Regions from separate parts of the Kitasatospora sp. NPDC085895 genome, predicted to be linked through region 1. Evidence: riboswitches for the same ligand, from Rfam matches in the RefSeq annotation. Region 1 holds a riboswitch; each other region holds the start of a gene.
The links. Region 1 has a riboswitch for cyclic di-AMP ahead of AB0442_RS25370 (transglycosylase family protein). Riboswitches for the same ligand answer to the same signal wherever they lie in the genome.
Positions count from the first base shown of each region.

Region 1 (5,673 bases):
CGCTGGTGAAGTACCTGGTCGAGGAGGCGTACGAGCTCGTCGAGGCGATCGAGGAGGGCGACCGGGAGACGCTGCGCGAGGAGCTCGGCGACGTCCTGCTGCAGGTCTTCTTCCACGCGCGGATCGCCGAGGAGCACCCGGAGGACCCGTTCTCCGTCGACGACGTGGCCGGCGACATCGTCGAGAAGCTCATGTACCGCCACCCGCACGTCTTCGGCGACGTGGAGGCCACCGGCTCCGCCCAGGTCGAGGCCAACTGGGAGCAGCTGAAGGCCGCCGAGAAGCAGCGGGAGTCGGTGCTGGACGGCGTCCCGTCGGGCCTGCCCGCGCTGGCGTACGCGGCCAAGCTGGTGTCCCGGGTGCGCCGGGCCGGCTTCACCGCCGTGCCGGACGCCCCGTACGAGCTGCCGCGGGAGCTGACCGCGGAGAGCGCCGGCGAGCTGCTGCTGGCCGTGGCGCAGCGCGCCTACGACGCCGGCGTGGACGTCGACGCGGCGCTGCGCGGTGCCGCGCGGCGCTACCGGACGGCGGTGCGGACGGCCGAGGGGCTGTCGGACTGACGCTGCGGCGGGACGACCTCGCTGATCGCCTCGCCGACCAGGGCGAGCAGCTCGGCCAGCGGGGCGAGGTTGTCGTCCAGGTCGGCGAAGGAGACGATCCGCTCGCCGTGCGGGCCGGCGACGGCGAAGAGGTCGATCCGGCCGAGGTGCTTGCTCGCGGTGTCGACCAGGGCGGCGACGTCGCTGGGCTGGTGGACGTCGCCGCTGACGCCGACGACCGGGCAGCCGGGGCGGTCGAGCTCGGTGGCGAGGTCCTCCGCGACACCCGGGCGCAGATCGGCGACGAGCATGCCCGCGGCGCCCGCGGCGGCGAAGCGGCGGGCCAGGTCGGCCCCCTCGCCCCCGCTCAGTACGGCGATGACGACCACTGCCCCGGCTACTCGCACGGCCTGCTCCTCTCTGAGCACGACACCCCGCGGGCGGCTCCGCACGTCCGCCCTCACGGTTATCGGAGGATCGTAGGCACCTCGCGACCCTCCGCAACAGGGATTACCCCCCGGGTGACCAGGCTCACGCCCGTCCGGGCCGATCGGATCCGGCCGTCCCGCACGGGCCCTCGGGCAGCCCCTCCCGACGGCGCCCGCGCGGGCCGGCCGGACCGGGCGGGCCGGGCGGGCACCGTCGGGAGGGGCGCCCGGCAGCGGATACGGTCGGGGCATGCCGGAGACCCCCCGACCCGACGACCGACCCGAACTCTTCACCTGGGAGTTCGCCGCCGACCCCTACCCCGCGTACGCCTGGCTGCGCGAGCACGCGCCGGTGCACCGCACCACGCTGCCCAGCGGGGTGGACGCCTGGCTGGTGACCCGGTACGCGGACGCCCGGCAGGCCCTCGCGGACGCCCGGCTCTCCAAGAACCCGGTGCACCACAGCGAGCAGGCGCACCGCTCCGGCCGGGTCGGCATCCCGGGCGAGCGGCAGGCCGACCTGATGACCCACCTGCTGAACATCGACCCGCCGGACCACACCCGGCTGCGCCGGCTGGTCTCCAAGGCGTTCACGCCGCGCCGGGTGGCGGAGTTCGAGCCGCGGGTGCAGCAGCTCACCGACCGGCTGATCGACTCCTTCGCCGGGCGCGGCACGGCCGACCTGATCCACGAGTTCGCCTTCCCGCTGCCGATCTACGCGATCTGCGACCTGCTCGGCGTGCCGCCGGAGGACCAGGACGACTTCCGGGACTGGGCCGGCATGATGCTGCGACACACGAAGCCGGGCCAGCCCGGCGGGCAGCGCGGCGGCGTCGGCCGGGCCGTGAAGCGGATCCGCACGTACCTGGCGGAGCTGATCCACCGCAAGCGGGCCGACCTCGGCGACGACCTGATCTCCGGCCTGATCCGGGCCAGTGACCACGGCGAGCACCTGACCGAGAACGAGGCCGCGGCGATGGCCTTCATCCTGCTGTTCGCCGGCTTCGAGACCACCGTCAACCTGATCGGCAACGGCCTGCACGCCCTGCTGCGCAACCCCGGGCAGCGGGCGCTGCTGCAGGAGTCGGTGGCACGCGGCGAGAGCGGCCTGCTGGAGACCGGGATCGAGGAGCTGCTGCGCTACGACGGGCCGGTGGAGCTGGCCACCTGGCGGTTCGCGACCCGGCCGCTGACGATCGGCGGGGTGGAGATCCCGGTCGGCGACCCGGTGCTGGTGGTGCTGGCGGCGGCCGACCGCGACCCGGCCCGGTTCTCCGACGAGAACACCCTGGACCTCGCCCGCGCCGACAATCCGCACCTGGGCTTCGGCCACGGCATCCACTACTGCATCGGCGCCCCGCTGGCCCGCCTGGAGGGCCGGGCCGCCCTGGCGACGCTGCTGACCCGGCTGCCGGACCTCGCCCTGGACGCCGACCCGGCGGACCTGCGCTGGCGCGGCGGCCTCATCATGCGGGGCCTGCGCGAGCTGCCGGTCGCCTTCACCCCGGTGGGGCCGTCCGGGCGGCGCGACCCGGTCTGACGGTGTGTCGCACCGGTCGGATCCGGTCGGAACTGAACACTCGTCAATCAGGAAACACCTGCATCGTTCGTGGGCGATAATCAGGTCTCCGTAATTGCTTCGTGATACCCGCGATATGAGCTTGTGATCGGTCGTTCGATCTGCTTACTCTCCCGAACAGTCCGCAGCCGCGGACCCCGGCACGGCAACGCCGAATCCTGTCCGCCGTGCCCGGGCCTCACGACCGAGACCCAGGACAGGGGCGGGGGAACCACGTTCGTCGCCGTCCCCACGGCTAGGGGTGAAGCCGCGTCAGCAGGGCCCCTCCTGCGGCCGCGGCCGGGCCAGCCTCCCGGTCCGAACCCGACAGCTCACCTCGCAGGCGTTCGGAGAGGGACAACCCATGCTCTTCACCGGACCTGGCCGCCACCGCCGCAGGACGTCCGCCGAGAAGGCGGTCGCCGTCGCGGGTGTCACGGGTGTCGGCCTCGCCCTGCCGCTGCTCACCGCGGGCGGAGCCCATGCCGCCCCCGTCTCGATCTGGGACAAGGTCGCCCAGTGCGAGAGCGGCGGCAACTGGAGGATCAACACCGGCAACGGCTTCTACGGCGGGCTGCAGTTCACCGCCCGGACCTGGAAGGGGTTCGGCGGCGCCCGGTACGCCCCGCTCGCCCACCAGGCGAGCAAGAGCGAACAGATCGCCGTCGCCGAGAAGGTGCTGGCCTCCCAGGGGCCCGGCGCGTGGCCGGTGTGTTCCAAACGCGCCGGCCTGACCCGCGCGTCCGCCGGGAGCGGCGGGACGCGCAGCGGCACCGGACGGGCGCAGGCCCCGGCGGCCCCGTCGTCGCCGTCGCCGCAGTTCCCCGGCCGGGGCGGTTTCGACGCCGACTCCGGCGTGTACTGGTACCAGAAGGACGACCAGTGGTACTGGACGGCACACCAGGAGGTCTACGAGCGCCACCTGCCGCCGGCGCCCACCGGGCCGGCCGACCCGGCCGACCCGGCCGACCCGGCCGACGGCGGCGCCGACGAGGGCGCCCGCACCCTGCAGGCCGTTCCGGTGCCCTCCCTCGGCCGCGAGCAGTACACCGTGCAGGAGGGCGACACGCTGTCCGGCATCGCCGCCGCGCACGGGCTGTCCGGCGGCTGGGAGCAGCTGTACGCGAACAACCGCGAGGCCGTCGGCGCCGATCCGGACCTGATCCTGCCCGGCCAGCAGCTGCGCCTGGCCTGACGGTCCGGCACGGTACGAACGGTCCGTCCGCCCGCGGGGCGGCACCCGCGGGCGGACGGCCGGTTTCGTGGTCCTTCAGGTGAACTACCGGCGAGTAGACCGGCCACACGGTGAGACAGGGCCATGCGCGGCACGGCCCGGTGGGCCCGTGCGGTTAGGCTCTGGTCGTAACGACCCTCATCCGCTTCCGCTAGGAGATGCCTCGTGCCGTCCATTGATGTCGTCGTAGCCCGCGAAATCCTCGACTCCCGCGGTAACCCCACGGTCGAGGTCGAGGTCGGCCTCGACGACGGCAGCACCGGTCGTGCCGCTGTCCCGTCCGGTGCCTCCACCGGTGCCTTCGAGGCCCTGGAGCTTCGCGACGGCGACAAGAACCGCTACTTCGGCAAGGGCGTGGAGAAGGCCGTCCTCGCCGTCATCGAGCAGATCGGCCCGGAGCTGGTCGGCTACGACGCCACCGAGCAGCGCCTGATCGACCAGGCCATGCTCGACCTGGACGCCACCCCCGACAAGTCCTCGCTCGGCGCCAACGCGATCCTCGGCGTCTCCCTCGCCGTGGCGCACGCCGCCTCCGAGGCCAGCGACCTGCCGCTGTTCCGCTACCTGGGCGGCCCCAACGCCCACGTGCTGCCCGTCCCGATGATGAACATCCTCAACGGCGGCTCGCACGCGGACTCCAACGTCGACATCCAGGAGTTCATGATCGCCCCGATCGGCGCGGAGTCCTTCTCCGAGGCCGTCCGCTGGGGCGTCGAGGTCTACCACACCCTCAAGGGCGTGCTGAAGGAGCGCGGCCTGTCCACCGGCCTCGGCGACGAGGGCGGCTTCGCGCCGAACCTGGACTCCAACCGCGAGGCGCTCGACCTGATCGTCGAGGCCATCAAGAAGGCCGGCTACACCCCGGGCAAGGACGTCGCGCTCGCCCTGGACGTCGCCTCCTCCGAGTTCCACAACGACGGCGCCTACACCTTCGAGGGCAAGGCGATCTCCTCCGCCGAGCTCATCGACTACTACGCCGAGCTGGTCGCCGCGTACCCGCTGGTCTCCATCGAGGACCCGCTGGACGAGTCGGACTGGGACGGCTGGAAGGCCATGACCGACAAGCTGGGCGACAAGGTCCAGCTGGTCGGCGACGACCTGTTCGTCACCAACCCGGAGCGCCTGCGCCGCGGCATCGAGACCGGCACCGCCAACGCGCTGCTGGTGAAGGTCAACCAGATCGGCTCGCTCACCGAGACCCTGGACGCCGTCGAGCTGGCCCAGCGCAACGGCTACCGCTGCATGATGTCGCACCGCTCCGGCGAGACCGAGGACGTCACCATCGCCGACCTCGCCGTCGCCACCAACTGCGGCCAGATCAAGACCGGCGCCCCGGCCCGCTCCGAGCGCGTCGCCAAGTACAACCAGCTGCTGCGCATCGAGGAGATCCTCGACGACGCCGCCGAGTACGCCGGCCGGGGCGCGTTCCCGCGGTTCAAGTTCGAAGGCTGAGCCCTGACACCCCGCGGCTGACACACGGCCGCTGGCCCGGTGCCCCGGCAACCACCCCGTAGGGTGGGGGCCGGGGCACCGGCGTGAGCAGGAGGGGTACGAGCGATGTGGAAGATCCCGGGACTGGCGGGGCGTCCGCGCTTCACCAGCCGCGCGACCGTGCTCGTGCTCGTCCTGTGCTCGCTGGTGGCGATACTCGCCTACCCCACCCGGCAGTTCCTGACGCAGCGCTCGGAGATCGCCGACCAGCGGGCCAGGGCGGAGCACGCCCGGCAGCAGGTCGACGAGCTCCGGCGGGCGAAGGCCCGCTGGCAGGACCCGGAGTACGTGAAGGCGCAGGCCCGCGAGCGGCTGCACTTCGCGATGCCCGGCGAGACCCCGTTCGTCTCGGTCGACCCCTCCGCGCGCCCCGGCCCGGCCTCCGCCGACGCACTGCCCACCGGCCCGGTCAGGGCGGCCAAG
Region 1 is NZ_JBFBJY010000045.1:24,649-30,321, reverse strand. It holds gene AB0442_RS25385 (MazG family protein) at 1-560, shown strand, start outside; gene AB0442_RS25380 (SDR family NAD(P)-dependent oxidoreductase) at 518-946, opposite strand; gene AB0442_RS25375 (cytochrome P450) at 1,218-2,507, shown strand; cyclic di-AMP (ydaO/yuaA leader) riboswitch at 2,720-2,885, shown strand; gene AB0442_RS25370 (transglycosylase family protein) at 2,890-3,720, shown strand; gene eno (phosphopyruvate hydratase) at 3,925-5,211, shown strand; gene AB0442_RS25360 (septum formation initiator family protein) at 5,317-5,673, shown strand, end outside.

Region 2 (5,673 bases), on a different contig from region 1:
CGACGCCCTGTCGCTGCCCGTGCCCGACCGGGCGTGTGACGTGGCAGTGAGCGGACTGGCCCTCAACTTCTTTCCCGACCCGGCCGTGGCGGTGGCCGAGGCGGCCCGCGCGGTGAAGCCCGGCGGAACCGTCGCCGCCTATGTGTGGGACTACACCCAGGGCATGGCGTTCCTGCGCTTCTTCTGGGACACCGCGGTCACCGTGGACCCAGCGGCCGCCCCACTGGACGAAGGCCGCCGCTTCTCCGCCTGCCGCCGGGACCGGCTGCACACCCTGTGGACCCGGGCGGGACTGACCGAGGTCGGCATTGACGCGATCGACGTGCCCACCAGCTTCGCCGGCTTCGACGAGTTCTGGGTGCCGTTCCTCGGCGGACAGGGCCCCGCCCCCGGATACGTCGCCACCCTCACCCCCACCACCCGGGATCTGCTGCGCGACACCCTCAGCCGGACCGCGCCCACACGGCCCGACGGATCGATCCCCTTCACCGCCCGCGCATGGGCCATCCGCGGGAAGCGAACCGAGGACCGACCCACGTGATAGGCCTCCACATCGCCCAGCCCACCCGGGGCGTGTCTCGTCCGCCCACCCATCGAGGACGTGCCGTCCGCGCAGGACGGCGTCCCGCCAGTGGGCTGGTCTACGGCCCTCGCAGGTCCCGGCGGGTTCCGTTGACTCGACACACTGAGGCCGACCGCTTCGCCCAAGAACGGCCGAACGATATAGCGCGTTTGGTACGTTTTGAGCCGTGCTGAGGATGACGAACGTGGCGGCGCGAGTTGTCGCTGGACGCGCAGGCATCGCCCGGGCAGGCACGGGCCGACGCGAGGACGGCGACAGGGGACCAGACTGCGTTTGGGCTTGATCCGCTTTGACGGACACTCCTGATCAGGGGCTTCGGCCTCGGAAGGATGATGTCCATCATGGAGAGCATGGGGAAGAAGAAGCCGAGGCCCAGGCGCTCGTTCACGTCGGAGTTCAAGGCCGAGATCGTCGACCTGTGCCAGCGCGGCGACCGGTCGGTGGGTCAGGTCGCGAAGGACTTCGACCTGACCGAGACCGCGGTGCGCGACTGGGTGCGCCAGGCCGAGGTCAACGCCGGCGAGCGGGACGGCCTGACCAGCGACGAGCGCGAGGAACTGGCCCGATTGCGGCAGGAGAACCGCCGCCTGCGCGAGGACGTGGACATCCTCAAGCGGGCCACGGCTTTCTTCGCGAAGGAGACCCGGTGACGGTGCACCCGTTCATCGAGGCGGAGAAGCAGGCAGGTCACAACGTCAAACTGAGCTTGCTCCGCTTTGACGGACACCATCGCTGTGGTGGTCAGGCCGCGAGGACGGTCTCGTACTCGGCGGGACTGCGGTAGCCCAGGCTTGAGGAGTGCGTTTCCACTGTTCAGGCATGGGGTCGGCGGTCTCGGGGAGTGGTGACGTGTCGTGTCGTCGCTCTGCTGGAGCTCGGGGGATGCCGTCGGTCGTGGGGTTGCTGGAACAGCGTGAGCTGACCGCTCGCCGTCGTGTGGACGAGCTGCGGGAGGAGGCGGACCAGGCCGAGCTGGTCGCGGCCGAGCGGGAGTAGAACGAGTGGGTGATTGCCCGTTCACGCGTCGGCAAGGTGCTGTCCCCGGGCGAAGGAGACATCGCCGGCCCGGACGTCGCCGAGAAGCCGTCGGATCGCGGTGAACCGCCCGCGCTGCCTGCATCTTCGCAGGCGGCGAAGCCGAAGTCGGTGGTGCCGATGTGGCGTGCGGGTCTGGCCCGGTCGGCACTGTCGGCGGACTACCAGCGTATCGTGCAGACTCTCGCGGACCGGGGCCGGCTCGGTCAAGGCCCGCTGACCTGCCAGGAAATGGCCGGCTGCTTCGGCCTGGGCCCGGTGCCCGCGAAGATCGAGGCGTTGCGGTCGAAGGCGAAGCGCCTGACAGCGCGCGGGTGGCTGACCGAGCCGACGCGGGGCGTTGACTCGTACACGATGTCTCCTGCTAGCCTGCTTCACGTCGTCCGCCGAAAGACGGACCCGCTGCCGGGACGCCGAGTCCCGTCTACCCGTCGGCGGTCGATCGAGCACCGGTACGGACGGGAGCGGGGGAACCAGGTAGGACGCCTCGGCCCCCGCACGCGCGCGCACGGTCGGCCCTGGCTAGGGGTGAAGCCGTTCCACAGGCGGCCGGGCCACCTCATGCGGCCCGAACCCGACAGCTCACCTCGCAGGCGTCGCAGAGGGACCCGCCCATGCGTTTTACCGCCACTCCTGTCCGGATCGGCGCGCTGGCCGCTGCCGGCCTGCTGGCCATCCCTCTTGTCGGCCACGCACAGGCCGCTAGCAATGGCCCTAAAGTCGTTCAGGACCAGCTCGGCCCGACCGCCGTGGCGGCCGACACCGCCGCCACCGCAACCCTCGCCGTACATTCCTCGCACTGCTTCACCGCCGACACCCTGGGTGTTTCGGTACGCGACCTCGCGGGCAAGCGCACCGATTTCCCCGGCGCGGCCCGCTCCGTCCGGATCTGCCCGGAGGGTGTGTCGATCACCACCGGCGCGCTGGCCCTGCCGGCCGGCACCTATTCCGAGTTCGGCTACTGGCGCGACCTTGCAGGCAGCCGGCACAACCTGCCCGCGCGCACACTGACCGTCGGCAACGGATCCATCCCCGCACCGGCCCCGAGCGCCACGGCGGCCTCCCCGACCGCCTCGGCAACACCAAGCCCGACGGCCACGGCCGCGACACCCACCATGGCACCAACGTCGAGCACCCCGACCCCGCTCCCCGCGCCCACCGCCACGCAGGCTCCGGCAGGCATGAGGGAGCTGCCCGCCCCGTTGTACGGCGTCACCGTCGACGACGTCTCGAACCTCTCCGCCATCGTCGACTCGTCGAAGCGGCTGTCCCACAAGCCGACCACCCGCATCGTCTTCGACGAGAATGTGAACCCCTCCCAGTACACCCAGGCGGTCAACCAACTCCAGCCGGTCAGCTACCTCATGGGCGAGATCCTCGACTCCTCCTACATCAAGGACTACTCCGCCCAGGCCTACCACGACCGGGTCGCCCAGTACCTGAACGCCTTCGGCGACCAGGTCGACCTCTGGGAGATCGGCAACGAGGTCAACGGCAACTGGACCGGCAACTACAGCGACCTCTCCGCCAAGATCACCGACGCCTACAGCCAGGTCGAAGCGGCCGGCAAACGCACCGCACTGACCCTCTACTACGACATCGGCTGCGGCAACGGCCCCTCCGAGCTCGACCCGATCGCCTTCACCAACCAGTACGTGCCCGCAGACATGCGTAACGGCCTCGACTACGTCACACTCAGCTACTACGAAGCCGACTGCAACGACATCCGGCCGAGCGCGGCCACTTGGACCGCCTACTTCCAGCAACTGCACACGCTGTATCCGAACGCCGAACTCGCCTTCGGTGAAATCGGCCTGCCCAACCCCGTCACCACCACCACCCAGGACCAGGCCACAACACTCCTCAACTACTACTACGGCCTGCACATCGACCTGCCCTACTACGCGGGCGGGTACTTCTGGTGGAACTACGCCGAAGACATGCTCCCCGCCACCAAACCCATGTGGCAGAGCCTGAACACCGCATTCACGACAATGCCCGTACCCACCCCCTGACACGAAGGTGATCCTCCCGGGGCGCCGGAAACAACACCGGCGCCCCCTGCCCCCACCGGCACGAACACCGCCACACCACACCTGGGCATTGCCCCGCGATGCGGGCACCCCCTGTCACTTGGCCCTTGTCGTTCCAGGAAGGGAAAGTCCGGTGGGACGTCCCTCGAAGCACTCGGACGAGCTCCGTCGCGGCGGCTGCTACAGCGTCCCCCCAGCTGCAGAACCTCCTTGAGGAGTGGCTCGTCCACTGGCACCACCGACCCCACCAGGGCCTGCGCCACCCGGCGCTGCCGAGGGTGCGGTTGACGCCGATGCAGATGTGGGACGCGCTCGTCGCCGTCGCCGGCCATGTCCCCCTCCCCTTCACCGGCCGGGACTATCTCGAGCTGCAGCTGGTGCGCTGGCTGACGATCCACGACCACGGGATCGCCTCGAACAGCGCACCTACGACGCCGACCTGCTGGGGCCCTGGCGCGGCCAGCCCTCGACCGTCACGGCACGCGGTGGACGATGGGAGGTCCACCACAACCCCCACGACCTGCGCCAGATCTGGATCCGCCTCCCCGACCACCCCGACGGCCTAGTGGAGATCCCCTGGATCCACCGCGACCACGTCCACCAGCCCTTCGACGACCGCACCTGGCACCATCTGCGCACCACCCTCACCCACCGCTCCCCCAGCCCAGAGCACGGGAAGCCGACCTCGCCCACGCCCTGGACGACCTCCAACGCCGCGCTGAATCCGGAGGCGCCACCCCACTGAGCAAGCCGTCCTCACCCACGCCATGCCCGCCCGCATCCCCACTCAACACCGGACGCCAGTCCCAGCCGGACAACCACCCACCCACCAGCCGCCGCCATCGTTGCCACCGGTACCAACACCAGCACGGCGTCCACGCCGGACACCGCCACCGGCTGCCCCACGCGTGGCGGCACCGCCAAGACCGGCGAGAGCAGGGCAGGCAGAGCGGGCGAGGAGCAGGCGCAGGCGGCGGCTCCGCCCCGGGCGTGGACACGCCCCCCGAAACCGGCAGCAGCCCGAACGGTGTCGATCCCCGCACCGCCGAGGGCGCCGATGCCGTTGCCGCTGACGGCCCGGACGGTGACGGCCTCGTGGACGACGAAGGCCCGGACGGTCTCCTCGACCCCGACGACGACACCGGCCACGGCTTCGACCCCGTCGCCCCCTGGCCCGAGGACAACGACGACAGTGGTGGTGGCGACCGTTGGAGCGATCCCAGCCAGAACACCCCGGACAATCCGGGCCACGACGGAGAAGACCCCGAGGACGACACGGACGACGACGGCTGGGACGACGACCTCGGCCCGGGCCGCTACCCCCCGCCCTACACCGGCCTGGGACTGTGGGACGCGCACAAGGAAGCCGAACTGTGGTGAACACCCACCAGCCGCGCACCCCTGCCCTCACCGGCACCCTCCCGGCCGCCCAGGACGACGCGCCAGGGGCCGACGCATCGCTGGCCGATACGGCAGCGGACCCCGCGGGCGCGGCCAGTGCCGCCGGCCCACCGGACGCGGGCGGCCCAGCCCGGCTGGCGGGGATGTGGAGGAGGTGTCGGCGCCGTACGCGGTGGACACCTGGCGCGGCTTCGCCCAGTTCGCCACCACCCCCTCTCCCGCACCGCCAGCCCTCGGGGGTTCGGAGCGTGGTGGGGAGGAACGCCTGGCGTACTACTTGCAGTTCGTGCTGGTGATGGGCAGGTGGCCGCTGCGCTGCCGGGACTGTCAGAAGGGCGGGGTGGTGGATTCACGTCAAGAAAGCAGTCTCTGGTGCAAGGGTTTCGGTCGTCGTTGCCGGGACTGGCTAGGGCAGTGGTGTCGTGTTCCCAGGCGCGTAGGCGTCGAGGGCCTGCTGGCGGCGCCACCGGATGTCGTTGGTGAGGAGGAGCCGACGGGCTCGGTGGGCGAGGTCGTCTCGGTGTGGGGCTGGGGCGGGGATGTTCGGCGATGGCGAGGGCTGCGGCCAGTGCGGTGTCGCAAACGGCTGCGTTGGGGTGGTCGAGGGACGGTGAGACGGCC
Region 2 is NZ_JBFBJY010000118.1:674-6,346, forward strand. It holds gene AB0442_RS38415 (methyltransferase domain-containing protein) at 1-541, shown strand, start outside; partial or broken gene AB0442_RS38420 (transposase) at 934-1,212, shown strand; partial or broken gene AB0442_RS38425 (hypothetical protein) at 1,466-1,948, shown strand; cyclic di-AMP (ydaO/yuaA leader) riboswitch at 2,056-2,229, shown strand; gene AB0442_RS38430 (hypothetical protein) at 2,233-3,633, shown strand; gene AB0442_RS38435 (hypothetical protein) at 4,217-4,396, shown strand; gene AB0442_RS38440 (hypothetical protein) at 4,747-5,031, shown strand.
Region 2: linked by a shared signal. The riboswitch ahead of AB0442_RS38430 (hypothetical protein) and the one ahead of AB0442_RS25370 (transglycosylase family protein) in region 1 are both predicted to bind cyclic di-AMP.

Region 3 (5,673 bases), on a different contig from region 1:
GAGGGCCGGGTGGCGGGGTTGTGTCGGGGTGGTGAAATCCAGCGTTCCGCGCCAAGTTCGCCCGGCACGGGAGTGGCGCAGGAGGCGGATCTTCACTAGGGTCTGGCGTCAAACCTATTTTCCGGACGTCCACCCGATCGGGTGAGTCCAGCAGGAAGAAGGAGCTAGTCCCTTGGCCTCCCACCGCCGTCCCAAGCAGCCGAGCCGCGCACGGGTCACCGTGCTCACCGCTGCCGCCGCGACCGCGGTCGCCCTGTCGGCCCAGGCCGCCGCGCACGCCGCGCCGGCGAAGCCGAGCAAGGACGAGGTGAAGGTCCAGGTCGACAAGCTGCTCGAGGAGCAGGAGCAGGCGGCCGAGAAGTACAACGGCGCCAAGGAGCGGGCCGACCAGCTCCGCAAGCAGGCCGACCAGCTGCAGGACCAGATCGCCCGCAGCCAGGAGCAGCTCTCCCAGGTGGCGTCGGGCCTGTCCGCGGTCGCGGCCGACGAGTACCGCACCGGCGGCGTCGACCCGACGGTCGCGCTGATGCTCTCCTCGAACCCGGACAACTACCTCGCGAAGGCGTCCAGCAACGAGCAGGCCACCGACACCCAGGCCTCGACGCTGAAGGGCCTGCGGGACCAGCAGCGCCGGCTGGACCAGCAGAAGCAGGAGGCCGCCGCCATCCTGTCCGAGCTGGACCGCTCCACCCAGGTCCTGAACGACGCCAAGTCGGAGGTCCAGAAGAAGCTCTCCGAGGCCCAGAGCCTGCTGAGCACGCTGACCGCCGCCGAGCGCGCCGCGGTCCTCGGCACCGACCGCGCCTCGCGCGGCGACAGCCGCTACGACCTGGGCAGCCTGCCGCCGGCCTCCGGCTACGCGGCCACCGCGGTCGCCGCGGCGATGGGCAAGCGCGGCACCCCGTACGTCTGGGGCGCCACCGGCCCGAACTCCTTCGACTGCTCCGGTCTGATGGTCTGGGCGTACGCCAAGGCCGGCGTGTCGCTGCCGCGCACCTCGCAGTCGCAGGCGAGCGTCGGCGCCCGGGTACCCTCCTTGGCCGACGCCCAGCCGGGTGACCTCGTCATCTACTACTCGGACGCCCACCACGTCGGCATGTACATCGGCAACGGCCTCGTCGTGCACGCGCCGCACACCGGCGACGTGGTGAAGGTGATGGACGCCGACACCCTGCCGATCAAGACGATCCGCCGCGTCTGACCCTCCGGTAGCAATTCGGACATAAGCCTCACCTGCGGCGTTTCTGATGCCGCATGACACGCCCGGGCGCGTCGTGATCACCGTGTGATCTCCGACACGCCCGGGCGTCGCGTTTTGTCCGCCGACGGGTGACATCGCGTCAGCCGAGCGTGGATCGCCGGTCACCGGCGGTCGCAATCACATTTTCGCGACAACATTTCCCCGTCGTTTTTCTGACAAGGATTTGAACGGATCACGGATCGGTTACTAGGGTCATCCCCACGGATCACCGCACAGTGGTTCGCCCAACCCGGGCGACGGCGGTGGTCGCCGCCGAGTCCGCGACGCAGCAGGACGGTCCCGACCGTCCACGGGGAGCCCCTGCGGGGGTGCTGTCGAACGGAGCCGGGGAACCACGTTTCCCCCGGGGTGAATCGGCGTCAGGTCGGCCGCGCCGGCCGGGCCGCGGTCGGACCGCGGACGGGCGGGTGCGGGCGTGAGGCGTCGTAGGGCAATGCTTCCGGCCCGAACCCGTCAGCTCACCCGGTAGGCGGTGTGAGGAAGAAGGAGTCCGCCTTCGTGGCGTCCCATCGTCGTCCCAAGCCCGTCGGCCGTACCCGCGCCTCGATCCTGACTGCGGCAGCCGCCACTGCGGTGGCCCTCTCCTCGCAGACCGGCGCGCACGCGGACCCGACCCCCACCAAGGAGCAGGTCGCGGCCCAGGTCGACCAGCTCAACGAGCAGGCCGAGGCCTCCAACGAGGCCTACCTCGCGGCCGAGCAGAAGCAGCAGGACCTGCAGAAGCAGGTCACCCAGCTGCAGGACCAGGTCGCGCGCCAGCAGGCGGAGGTCAGTGGCGTCCAGGGCCGCCTCGCCGAGGTCGCGGCCCAGCAGTACCGCGACGGCGGCATCTCGCCGACCGTCCAGCTGATGCTCTCCAGCAACCCGGGCGAGTTCCTGGGCCAGGCCGGCGCGGTCAGCCGGATGAGCGCCACCCAGGCCGACACCCTCAAGTCCTTCAAGGCCGAGCAGGCCAAGCTGGACGGCCAGAAGGCCGAGGCCGAGCACAAGCTCGCCGAGCTGGACACCAGCACCCGCGCGCTGAAGGCCAAGAAGGAGGAGTTCCAGGACAAGCTGGCCAAGGCCAGCGCCCTGCTGAACACCCTCACCCAGAAGGAGAAGGACGACCTCGCCGCGGCCGAGGCGAAGGCGGCCTCCGCGGCCAAGTCCACCGCGGACCGCGCCTCGCGGGACACCGCCCGTCCCGACCTCGGCAGTGCGGACGTGCCCTCGGGCTCGTACACCGCCAAGGCGATCGCGGCCGTAAAGTCCGCGCTGGGCGCCCCGTACGTGTACGGTGCGACCGGCCCGAGCACCTTCGACTGCTCCGGTCTGATGCAGTGGGCGTACGGCAAGGCCGGCGTCTCGATCCCGCGCACCTCGCAGTCCCAGGCCGGCGCGGGCACCAACATCGGCACCAACATCGCCAACGCCAAGCCCGGCGACCTGGTGATCTACTACAGCGACCAGCACCACGTCGGCATGTACGTGGGCGGCGGGCAGGTCATCCACGCGCCGCACACCGGTGCGGTCGTCCGCTACGTCTCGGCGACGGCCATGCCGATCTCGGCGATCGTCCGGGTCTGACGGCCCGTCCGGCGGCTCCCCGCGGGCCCGGCCCCCCTGTGGGGCCGGGCCCGCGGCCGTTGCCGCACCGGCGGCCCCGTCGGCAGAATGTCCGATTGAAGGTCAAATATTCGGTGCTGGCAGGGTTTGGACTAGCCCGGCCGGACTCGCTAACGTCTGCCCCCGGATGTCCGCGAGGACGCCCGCCCGACCCGGGCGGCGGCGGCCGTCCGTCCGCAGGAACGGAGCCGCCGCCGCATGTCCGCGCACCGACGCCCCCAACTGCCGGGCGGCCACACCCTCGCCCGGGCCCTGGTGCTCACGGCCGCGGCGACCACGGCCGTCGGCGCCACCGTCGGCACCGCGGCCCACGGCGCCCCCGCCGACCCCGGGCGGCGGACGGCCGACGTCCGGGCGAAGGTCGACCGGCTCTACGAGGAGGCCGAGCAGGCCAGCGAGCGCGCGAACGCCGCGGGGGAGGACCAGAAGCGCCTGCAGACCGAGGCCGGCCAGCTGCAGGACCAGATCGCCACCGGCCAGGAAGAGCTGAACGGGCTCTACACCGACCTCGCCACCGTCGCCGCCGCCCAGTACCGCGACGGCGGGCTCGACCCCTCCGTCCGCCTCATGCTGGAGTCCGACCCGGCCGGCTACCTCACCCGCGCCCGCGCCCTCGACCAGGCCGCCAGCCGGCAGAGCGACACCCTGCACCAGGTGCTCGACCGGCAGCGCCGGCTCGACCAGCGCCGCGCCGAGGCCACCGCCAAGCTCGCCGAGCTGGAAGAGGTCCGCCGCTCGCTCGCCGACCACAAGGACGAGGTCCGGCGCCGGCTCGGCGACGCCCAGCGGCTGCTCGGCGGCCTCACCACCGACGAACGCGCCCGGCTGGCCGCGGACGACGCCGCCGACGCGGCCCGCAGCGCAGCGCACGGCACCGACCGGATCGACCTCGGCGACCGGCCGCCCTCCTCCGAGCGCGCCGCCGCCGCCCTGGCCGCCGCGATCAGCCGGATCGGCTCGCCCTACGTCTACGGATCCACCGGCCCTTCCACGTTCGACTGCTCCGGTCTGATGTACTGGAGCTGGCGGCAGGCCGGAGTCACCCTGCCGCGCACCTCGCAGGCGCAGGCACACGCGGGGAGGCGAGTCAGCCTGTCCGAGGCGCGACCGGGAGACCTGGTGATCTTCTACAAGGACATGCACCACGTCGGCATGTACGCCGGCGGCGGCGTGGTCGTGCATGCCCCGTACCCCGGAGCCCGGGTCCGCTACGAGAGCGTCGCTGCCATGCCCGTCAGCGGGGTGGTGCGGGTCTGAGCGCCTTCCACCGGCAGCCCGGCCCGTCCGGCGGGGAGGCCGAGCCCCTGGTCACCGACCTGCCCCGGCGCGCCGCGGCGGGCCGGTCCGCGCTGCCCGCCGACGGCCGGATCTCCCGGCGCACCGCCCTGCTGCTGGCCGTCGGCGGCCTCGCCCAGCTCTCCGCGCCCCGCGCCCTGCCCGCCACCGGGGACCGGGCCGGCCTGTACCCGCAGGGCGCGCCGAGCGCCGGCGTCCGGGCCCGCGTCGAGGACCTGCTCGCCACCCGCGCCCGCGCCCTGCTGCGCGCCGACCGGTCCGCCCTGCTCGCCGGGACGGCCCCCGCGGCGCGGGCCGCACAGGAGCAGGCCGCCGTCCGGGCCGCCGCCGTGCCCTTCTCCGCCGTCGAGTACCGGATCAGCGGCGTCACCGAACCGGACGCCGACGGGCGGATCATCGTCACCGCCGGCCTCGCCCACCGGCTGCGCGGCGTCGACCAGCACCCCGCGGTGCTCTCCCGGCGGCTCACCTTCGACCGGGGCCCGGCCGGCTGGCTGCTCTCCGCGGACGAGCCGGACGGCAGCGCCGCCCTCTGGGACCTCGGCGAGGTCCGGGCGGCCCAGGGCGAGCACTGCCTGGTGCTCGGCCTCGGCACCGCCGAGGAGCTCGCCGGGCTGGTCGCCGTCGCCGACAAGGCGGTGCCCGCCGTCTCCGAGCTGTGGGGCCGGGAGTGGCCCGGCCGGCTGCTCGTCCTCACCCCGGCCACCGAGCCGCAGTTCGCCCGGATGCTCGACGTCGCCGCCGGCTCCTACCAAGGCATCGCCGCCGTCACCGTCGCGGCCGGCGGCGAGCCCGCCGCCACCCCCGCCGACCGGATCATGGTCAACCCGGAGGCCTTCCGCGGCCTCAGCGACCTCGGCCGGCAGGTCGTGATCACCCACGAGGCCACCCACGTCGCCACCCGCGCGGCCACCCGCAGCTGGACGCCGCTCTGGCTCTCGGAGGGCGTCGCCGACTACACCGGCTACCGCGGCGCCGGCCGCACCGCCCGCCAGATCGCGCCGGAGCTCGCCCGCGACGTCGCCGCGGGCCGGGTGCCTACCGCCCTGCCGGCCGACGCCGACTTCGCCGCCGGCGCCGCCGGCATCGCCCAGGCCTACGAGCAGGCCTGGCTCGCCTGCGAGACGGTCGCGCACCGCTTCGGACCGCAGCGCCTCGTCGCGCTCTACCGGGCGGTCGGCGCGATGGGCGACCCCGCCCGGCTGGACGGCGTCCTCCAGGCCGAGCTCGGTCTGGACCTGCCCGCCTTCACCAAGGCCTGGTCGGCCGAGCTGGTGCGTCAGCTGCGCCGCTGAGCGGCCGCCAGGCCCGCGGCGAGCCCCTCGCCGTCGATCAGGGCGCTGTGGGTGCCCGCCGCGGTGCAGGCGTGGGCGCCGGCCACCGAGCCCGCCAGCATGCACGCGTCCACCGGCCGGCCCGCCAGCCAGCCGGCGAGGAAGCCGCTGACGAAGGCGTCGCCGGCGCCGTTGCTGTCCACCACCGGCACCCCGGGGTCGACCGCCGGCACGTGC
Region 3 is NZ_JBFBJY010000012.1:126,212-131,884, forward strand. It holds gene AB0442_RS10805 (NlpC/P60 family protein) at 173-1,201, shown strand; cyclic di-AMP (ydaO/yuaA leader) riboswitch at 1,561-1,749, shown strand; gene AB0442_RS10810 (NlpC/P60 family protein) at 1,760-2,827, shown strand; gene AB0442_RS10815 (C40 family peptidase) at 3,065-4,123, shown strand; gene AB0442_RS10820 (hypothetical protein) at 4,492-5,457, shown strand; gene AB0442_RS10825 (PfkB family carbohydrate kinase) at 5,442-5,673, opposite strand, start outside.
Region 3: linked by a shared signal. The riboswitch ahead of AB0442_RS10810 (NlpC/P60 family protein) and the one ahead of AB0442_RS25370 (transglycosylase family protein) in region 1 are both predicted to bind cyclic di-AMP.

Region 4 (5,673 bases), on a different contig from region 1:
CATCGAGACCGTCGCCAAGGACGTCAACGACGACCGCGCCGTGCTGCTGGTGGGGCGGCAGTAGCGCCTGTCAACCCCCGGGAGTGATCTTCGGCCAATCCTGACAACCTCTTCACCTGCGGACCGCGGGCCCCGGGCCTGTCGATCGGCCGTTCCGGCGCGTTCCACCCCGCCCCCGCCGACGGTTCGTCAGGAGACATCGGCTATCGTCTCGGTCGGCGGAAATTCGTCTCACATGGCAGGATCTTCGCTCCGGGCTCCCGGCTAGTCCTTTACGCAGGCAGCACGAACGACCACACTGAGTCCGGGTGGGCTGGTCGATGCTCGGGGGACGGGGGGCGAGAGGTGCGGCAGACAGCAGGCGTCACCGGCGCCGCGGACGCCTCCACGGCGGCGGGATCGGTCGACTCGTGCCAGGGACGGTCGGCGCAGGCCGCGGTCCGGTTCCGACACGGGGTTCCAGCACGAACCCCCGCCACAGATTGAGGAAGTGAGTCCGGGTGGCCTTCTCCGTCTCCGCGCTGTTCCTGTTCGGCGTCATCGTCGTCATCTTCATCCGCAACAAGCAGCTGAAGACCAGCCACGCCATCATCGCGGCACTCTTCGGCTTCATGGTGAGCCAGTCCACGGCCGCCCGGCCGATCCAGGACTTCCTCAACCAGCTGGCGAAGACCATCTCCTCCGTCGCGAGCTGACCCCTCCCGCGGGCCGGACTCCGCCCCCGGCGGGCGAACTCCGCTCCGGTGGTCCGTTCCGATGGGCCGAAGTCCCCTTCGCGGGACGGACTCCGCCCTCGCGGGCCGGGTTCCGACTCCGGTCCGGCCGTGGCGTCCGAGCCGGTCGTGCCCGTCCGCCCCGGGGGTGTCGCCAGACCCGGGCCGACCGCCGTCGTGAGCCGTCCGGCCGTCCGGACCTACCGCCCGGCCCGGGCCCGCCGCCAGCGGGCCAGCACCCCCGGCCGCGCGGCGGGCGCGGCGATCCCGGTGTTCCCCACGGCCCCGGCGGGCCGGGCGCCGCCGGCGTCCACGGGGGCGGAGCGGACTGCCGCGGGGGCCTCCCCGACGGGCCGGCCCTCCGGCACCATCAGCACGAACAGCCGTGCCCAGCACAGCCGTTCGCCGCGCGGCCAGCCGAGCGCGCGCAGCGCCGCCGAGGCGGACTCGGACACCGCGCCGTTGACCCGGACCTCGGCGACGTCCTCGCCCGCCCGGCCGCCCAGGAACAGCTTCACACCTGTCACGGCCGGCTCCGCACCGTCCGGAGCCAGCTCCGGGGCCAGCACCCCGGCGAGCTCCGGCAACAACCGGTGGCCGGCGAGCCACTCCGACAGCCGTTCGCTGTCGAAGCCGAAGACGGCGGCCGGCCCCTGCACGGCCCGCCAGCCCGGCAACCGCGCCGCGCGGACGTGGTCGCCGTGCGCCCCGCGGCCCTCCTGCAGCTCGACCACCGCGGCCGCGGTGGTGGTCGCCCACATCCGCACCGCGCTCTCCAGCCGCTCCTCCTCCGTCCGGCCGAGGCCCGCCGTGCAGTCCCACACCACCGGGCCGTCCGCCCGCCCCACGTCGAAGGCGAAACCGAGGTCGACGTGCCCCGCGCCGCCGCCCTCGCCCGGGTGCTCCCGCACCGCCACGGCCGTCGTCCCGGGCCCGCGGACCACACTGCCCTCGACCGTGAACCGCTGACCGAACCGGGCCATCTCCCGGACGACGCTGCGCTGGATCACATCCAGCCTGGACTGCGCGCGCACCCGGGGCTCCTCGCTCGAAAAGGGGTCGAACACCGTTCGGGAGCGAGGCTATCGGCCCCCCGGGTGACCAGCGTCACCGGGCGGGCCATGATCCGTGCCGGGCCGCGAGCGGGCAGCCACGCGGGGTGTCCGATTTGCCTGACTGCTGATGGTCCGGACACGTACGGTCACTGCGGCGACTGCGCTCCGCCCACCGACGGCGGGCGGAGAGTGACCCCCGCGAGGGCCCCGGGGGGCCGTTGGGGACGGGGAGCTTGCCTCCGGAGGGGCCCATCGGTTTTCCTCGGAGCCTGCCCGGCCACACCGGCCGGGCGGGCCACCGGGCGGAACGCCGAGTCCTGCCGCCGTCCGGGGTCACGCACCCTTCCGTGCACGGCAGGAGCGGGGGACCCAAGGTAAGTGCCGCACCCGGTGATCCGGGACGGCTTGGGGTGAAGTCGCGTCATTTCCGCGACCGGGCGAACTCCCCGCCCGAACCCGACAGCTCACCTCGCAGGCGTCGGAGAGGAACACCCCCATGTCCGTTCTGGGCACCCGTCTGTCCCGCGTCGCCGTCGCCACCGGTGTGGCCGCCGCCGCCATCGCCATCCCCGTCACCGCCGCCTCCGCCGCGAGCGCCCACGGCGCCGTCCCGGCCGCCGCTCCGGCCGCCGCCGCTCCGGCCGCCGCGCACGCCGAGGCCCCCGCCGCCGCTCCGGCCGCCGACGCCGCTCAGGCCGCCGACGCCAGCTACAAGGTCGTCCGTGGCGACACCCTGTCCAAGATCGCCAACGCGCAGCACGTCGACGGCGGCTGGAAGAAGCTCTACCAGGACAACCGGCAGGTCATCGGCGGCAACCCGAACCTGATCTTCCCGGGCCAGAAGCTGACCGTCGGCGGCCACGCCGTTCAGGCCGCCGCCCCGCAGGCCGAGACGAAGAAGTCCGACGCCGCCGCCTCGCGTTCCGAGAAGCGCACCCCGGTCCAGGCCGCGCCGAAGCCGGCCGCCCCCCAGACCGAGGCCGCCAAGCCCGCCGCGCCGAAGACCGAGGCCGCCAAGCCGGCCGCGCCGAAGACCGAGGCCGCCAAGCCGGCCGCGCCGAAGACCGAGGCCGCCAAGCCGGCCGCGCCGAAGACCGAGGCCGCCAAGCCCGCCGCCGCTGCCTCCGGCTACGTCGCGCCGGTCGCCGCCTCCCTGGGCACCCCGTACCACAAGGCCGGCTCCAACTGGTCCAGCGGCTACCACACCGGTGTCGACTTCGCCGTCAGCACCGGCACCTCGATCCACGCGATCGCCGCCGGCACCGTCGTCGAGGCCGGCTGGGGCGGCGCCTACGGCAACAACGTCGTCATCAAGCACGCCGACGGCAAGTACTCGCAGTACGCCCACTTCTCGGCCCTGAAGGTCTCGGTCGGCCAGACCGTCACCGCCGGCCAGATCATCGGCCTCTCCGGCGCGACCGGCAACGTCACCGGCCCGCACCTGCACTTCGAGGTCCGCACCACCCCGTCGTACGGCTCCGACATCGACCCGGTGGCGTACCTCGCCGCCCACGGTGTCCGCGTCTGACGCACACCGCTGACGCGCTCCGCTGACGCGAACCCTGCCGAGGCAGCGCCGCCGAGGCACACCGCGCGGCATCCGAAGGCCCGGCCCGGGGATCCTGTGATCCCGGGCCGGGCCTCGGCCGTTCCCAACCTCCCGTGCCGCACGGGCACTTCACCGCTCCCGCGCCGCGCCGGCGCGGCTCCCCGGTACGGCGGGCAACACGCCCCCGACCGGCAGAACGTTCCCGAACGGCCGACCGGGGCGAAGCGCGCCGCCGTCCTGCTCGCCGTCGCCACCGCCGTCACCCGCCACCACCTGGGCTGACCGGCCAAACCCCATCGACGACGACCCCGGAGACCGGCGCCACGAACGCCACCCGGGTCGTCCTCGCGACGTCCGGTTCCGCGGACCCGGTGCGAAGAGCGTCTTCGCGGCTGTGCGTACGACCGCTCTCTGGCATGTGCCCGTCGGCAGGTTGCCGCGGAGTGCGGCAACCGTTGCACCACCTTGCGCACCTCGTGCGCCGAGACCTCTCCCAAGGATCCGTGCACGTTCGCCGAACGGGAGGTCGGGCCCTCTTCGTGCGGTCACCGCCCGTGGCGCCGAATGAGCTGCGCGCCGGGGGAGCAGTCCGTACGGTGCGGCAGTCGCGTCGCCTTCGAGCCATGGACCCGAGCCCGCGGCGCGGTGCTCCGGGAGTGCCACGGACGACGAAGGCCCCAGCTCCGCGATCATGTCGCTGAGCTGGGGCCTTCGTGTTGGAGCGGGCGACGGGAATCGAACCCGCGTGGCCAGTTTGGAAGACTGGGGCTCTACCATTGAGCTACGCCCGCGTACGTGCGTTGACGGCACGTCGCCCCTCAGCCGGTGCGGGCCTCGGGGACGGGGGTCAGCCTACCTGGTCGGGTCGGCCGAATGCACACCGCTTTCGCTCCTGTGCCTGCTGATATTACGGCGAGGGGGCCCGGACCGGCGTGTACTCTCTCTTTCGGCACTACGGGGTGTGGCGCAGTTTGGTAGCGCGTCCGCTTTGGGAGCGGAAGGCCGTCGGTTCGAATCCGGTCACCCCGACGCTTTCGGCAGGGTCTCGTCAGGCGGGCGGGGCCCTGTTGCTTTCGTGGTACCGGTAGGATGGGCCGATGGCGGTGGTACCTGTGGCATGCACACAGGCGGCAGCCGCCCGAGGGCGAGGAGTCACGCTCACCGTCCACCCCCGTACGGGAGATGCAGCCCCAATCGCCCATCGCCCGTCTCGCCCGACCGACCGGCCGTTCCGGCCGCGGACGTCTGGCGGAGACAACCTGACCGCAAGCCCATAGGAGACCAAACCGTGAAGAGCGCCGTCGAGACTCTGAACCCGACCCGGGTTCGACTCACCGTCGAGGTGCCCTTCGAGGAGCTCAAGCCCAGCCTCGACGCGGCGTACAAGAAGATCAACCAGCAGGTCACGGTTCCGGGCTTCCGCAAGGGCAAGATCCCGGCTCGCGTCATCGACCAGCGTTTCGGCCGTGCCGCGGTGCTGGAGGAGGCCGTCAACGACGCCCTGCCGCGCTTCTACACGCAGGCCGTCGACGAGGGCAAGATCGAGGTCCTCGGCCAGCCCGAGATCACCGACATCGAGGGCGTGGAGCGGATCGCCGACGGCGGCGACCTGAAGTTCACCGCCGAGGTGGACGTCCGCCCGGAGATCGCCCTTCCGGACTTCTCGGAGATCTCGGTCACCGTCGACGCCGTCTCGGTCGCCGACGAGGACGTCGAGAAGTCGCTGGAGCAGCTCCGCGAGCGCTTCTCCTCCGTGAAGGACGTCGAGCGCGCCGCCGCGGCCGGCGACGTCGTGGTCGTGGACCTCGAGGCCAAGGTCGACGGCGAGGTGCCGGAGGACGGCACCGCCGCCGGCGTCAGCTACGAGATCGGCTCCGGCCGCCTGCTGGACGGCATCGACGACGCCGTGATCGGCCTGTCCGCCGGTGAGTCCAAGACCTTCACCACCGAGCTCAAGGGCGGCACCCAGGCCGGCAAGAGCTCCGAGGTCACCGTCACCGTGACCGCCGTCCAGGAGAAGGAGCTCCCCGAGCTCGACGACGAGTTCGCCCAGCTGGCGAGCGAGTTCGACACCCTGGACGAGCTGAAGGAGGACTCCCGCAAGCGCCTCGAGCGCATGAAGGAGTTCGACCAGGCCACCCAGGCCCAGGAGAAGGTCCTGGACGAGCTGCTGACCCGGGTCGAGATGGAGTACCCGGAGAAGCTCCTCAAGGACGAGGTCGAGACCCGCAAGCACAACCTCGAGCACCACCAGCTCGAGCCGATGGGCATGAACCTCGAGACCTACCTCGCGACCCAGGACAAGTCCGTCGAGGACTACGAGAAGGAGACCGAGGAGCAGGCGAAGAAGGGCATC
Region 4 is NZ_JBFBJY010000046.1:18,530-24,202, reverse strand. It holds gene AB0442_RS25645 (PP2C family protein-serine/threonine phosphatase) at 1-64, shown strand, start outside; gene AB0442_RS25640 (hypothetical protein) at 501-695, shown strand; gene AB0442_RS25635 (DUF6348 family protein) at 914-1,747, opposite strand; cyclic di-AMP (ydaO/yuaA leader) riboswitch at 2,097-2,259, shown strand; gene AB0442_RS25630 (peptidoglycan DD-metalloendopeptidase family protein) at 2,265-3,296, shown strand; tRNA gene AB0442_RS25625 (tRNA-Gly) at 4,035-4,108, opposite strand; tRNA gene AB0442_RS25620 (tRNA-Pro) at 4,273-4,346, shown strand; gene tig (trigger factor) at 4,606-5,673, shown strand, end outside.
Region 4: linked by a shared signal. The riboswitch ahead of AB0442_RS25630 (peptidoglycan DD-metalloendopeptidase family protein) and the one ahead of AB0442_RS25370 (transglycosylase family protein) in region 1 are both predicted to bind cyclic di-AMP.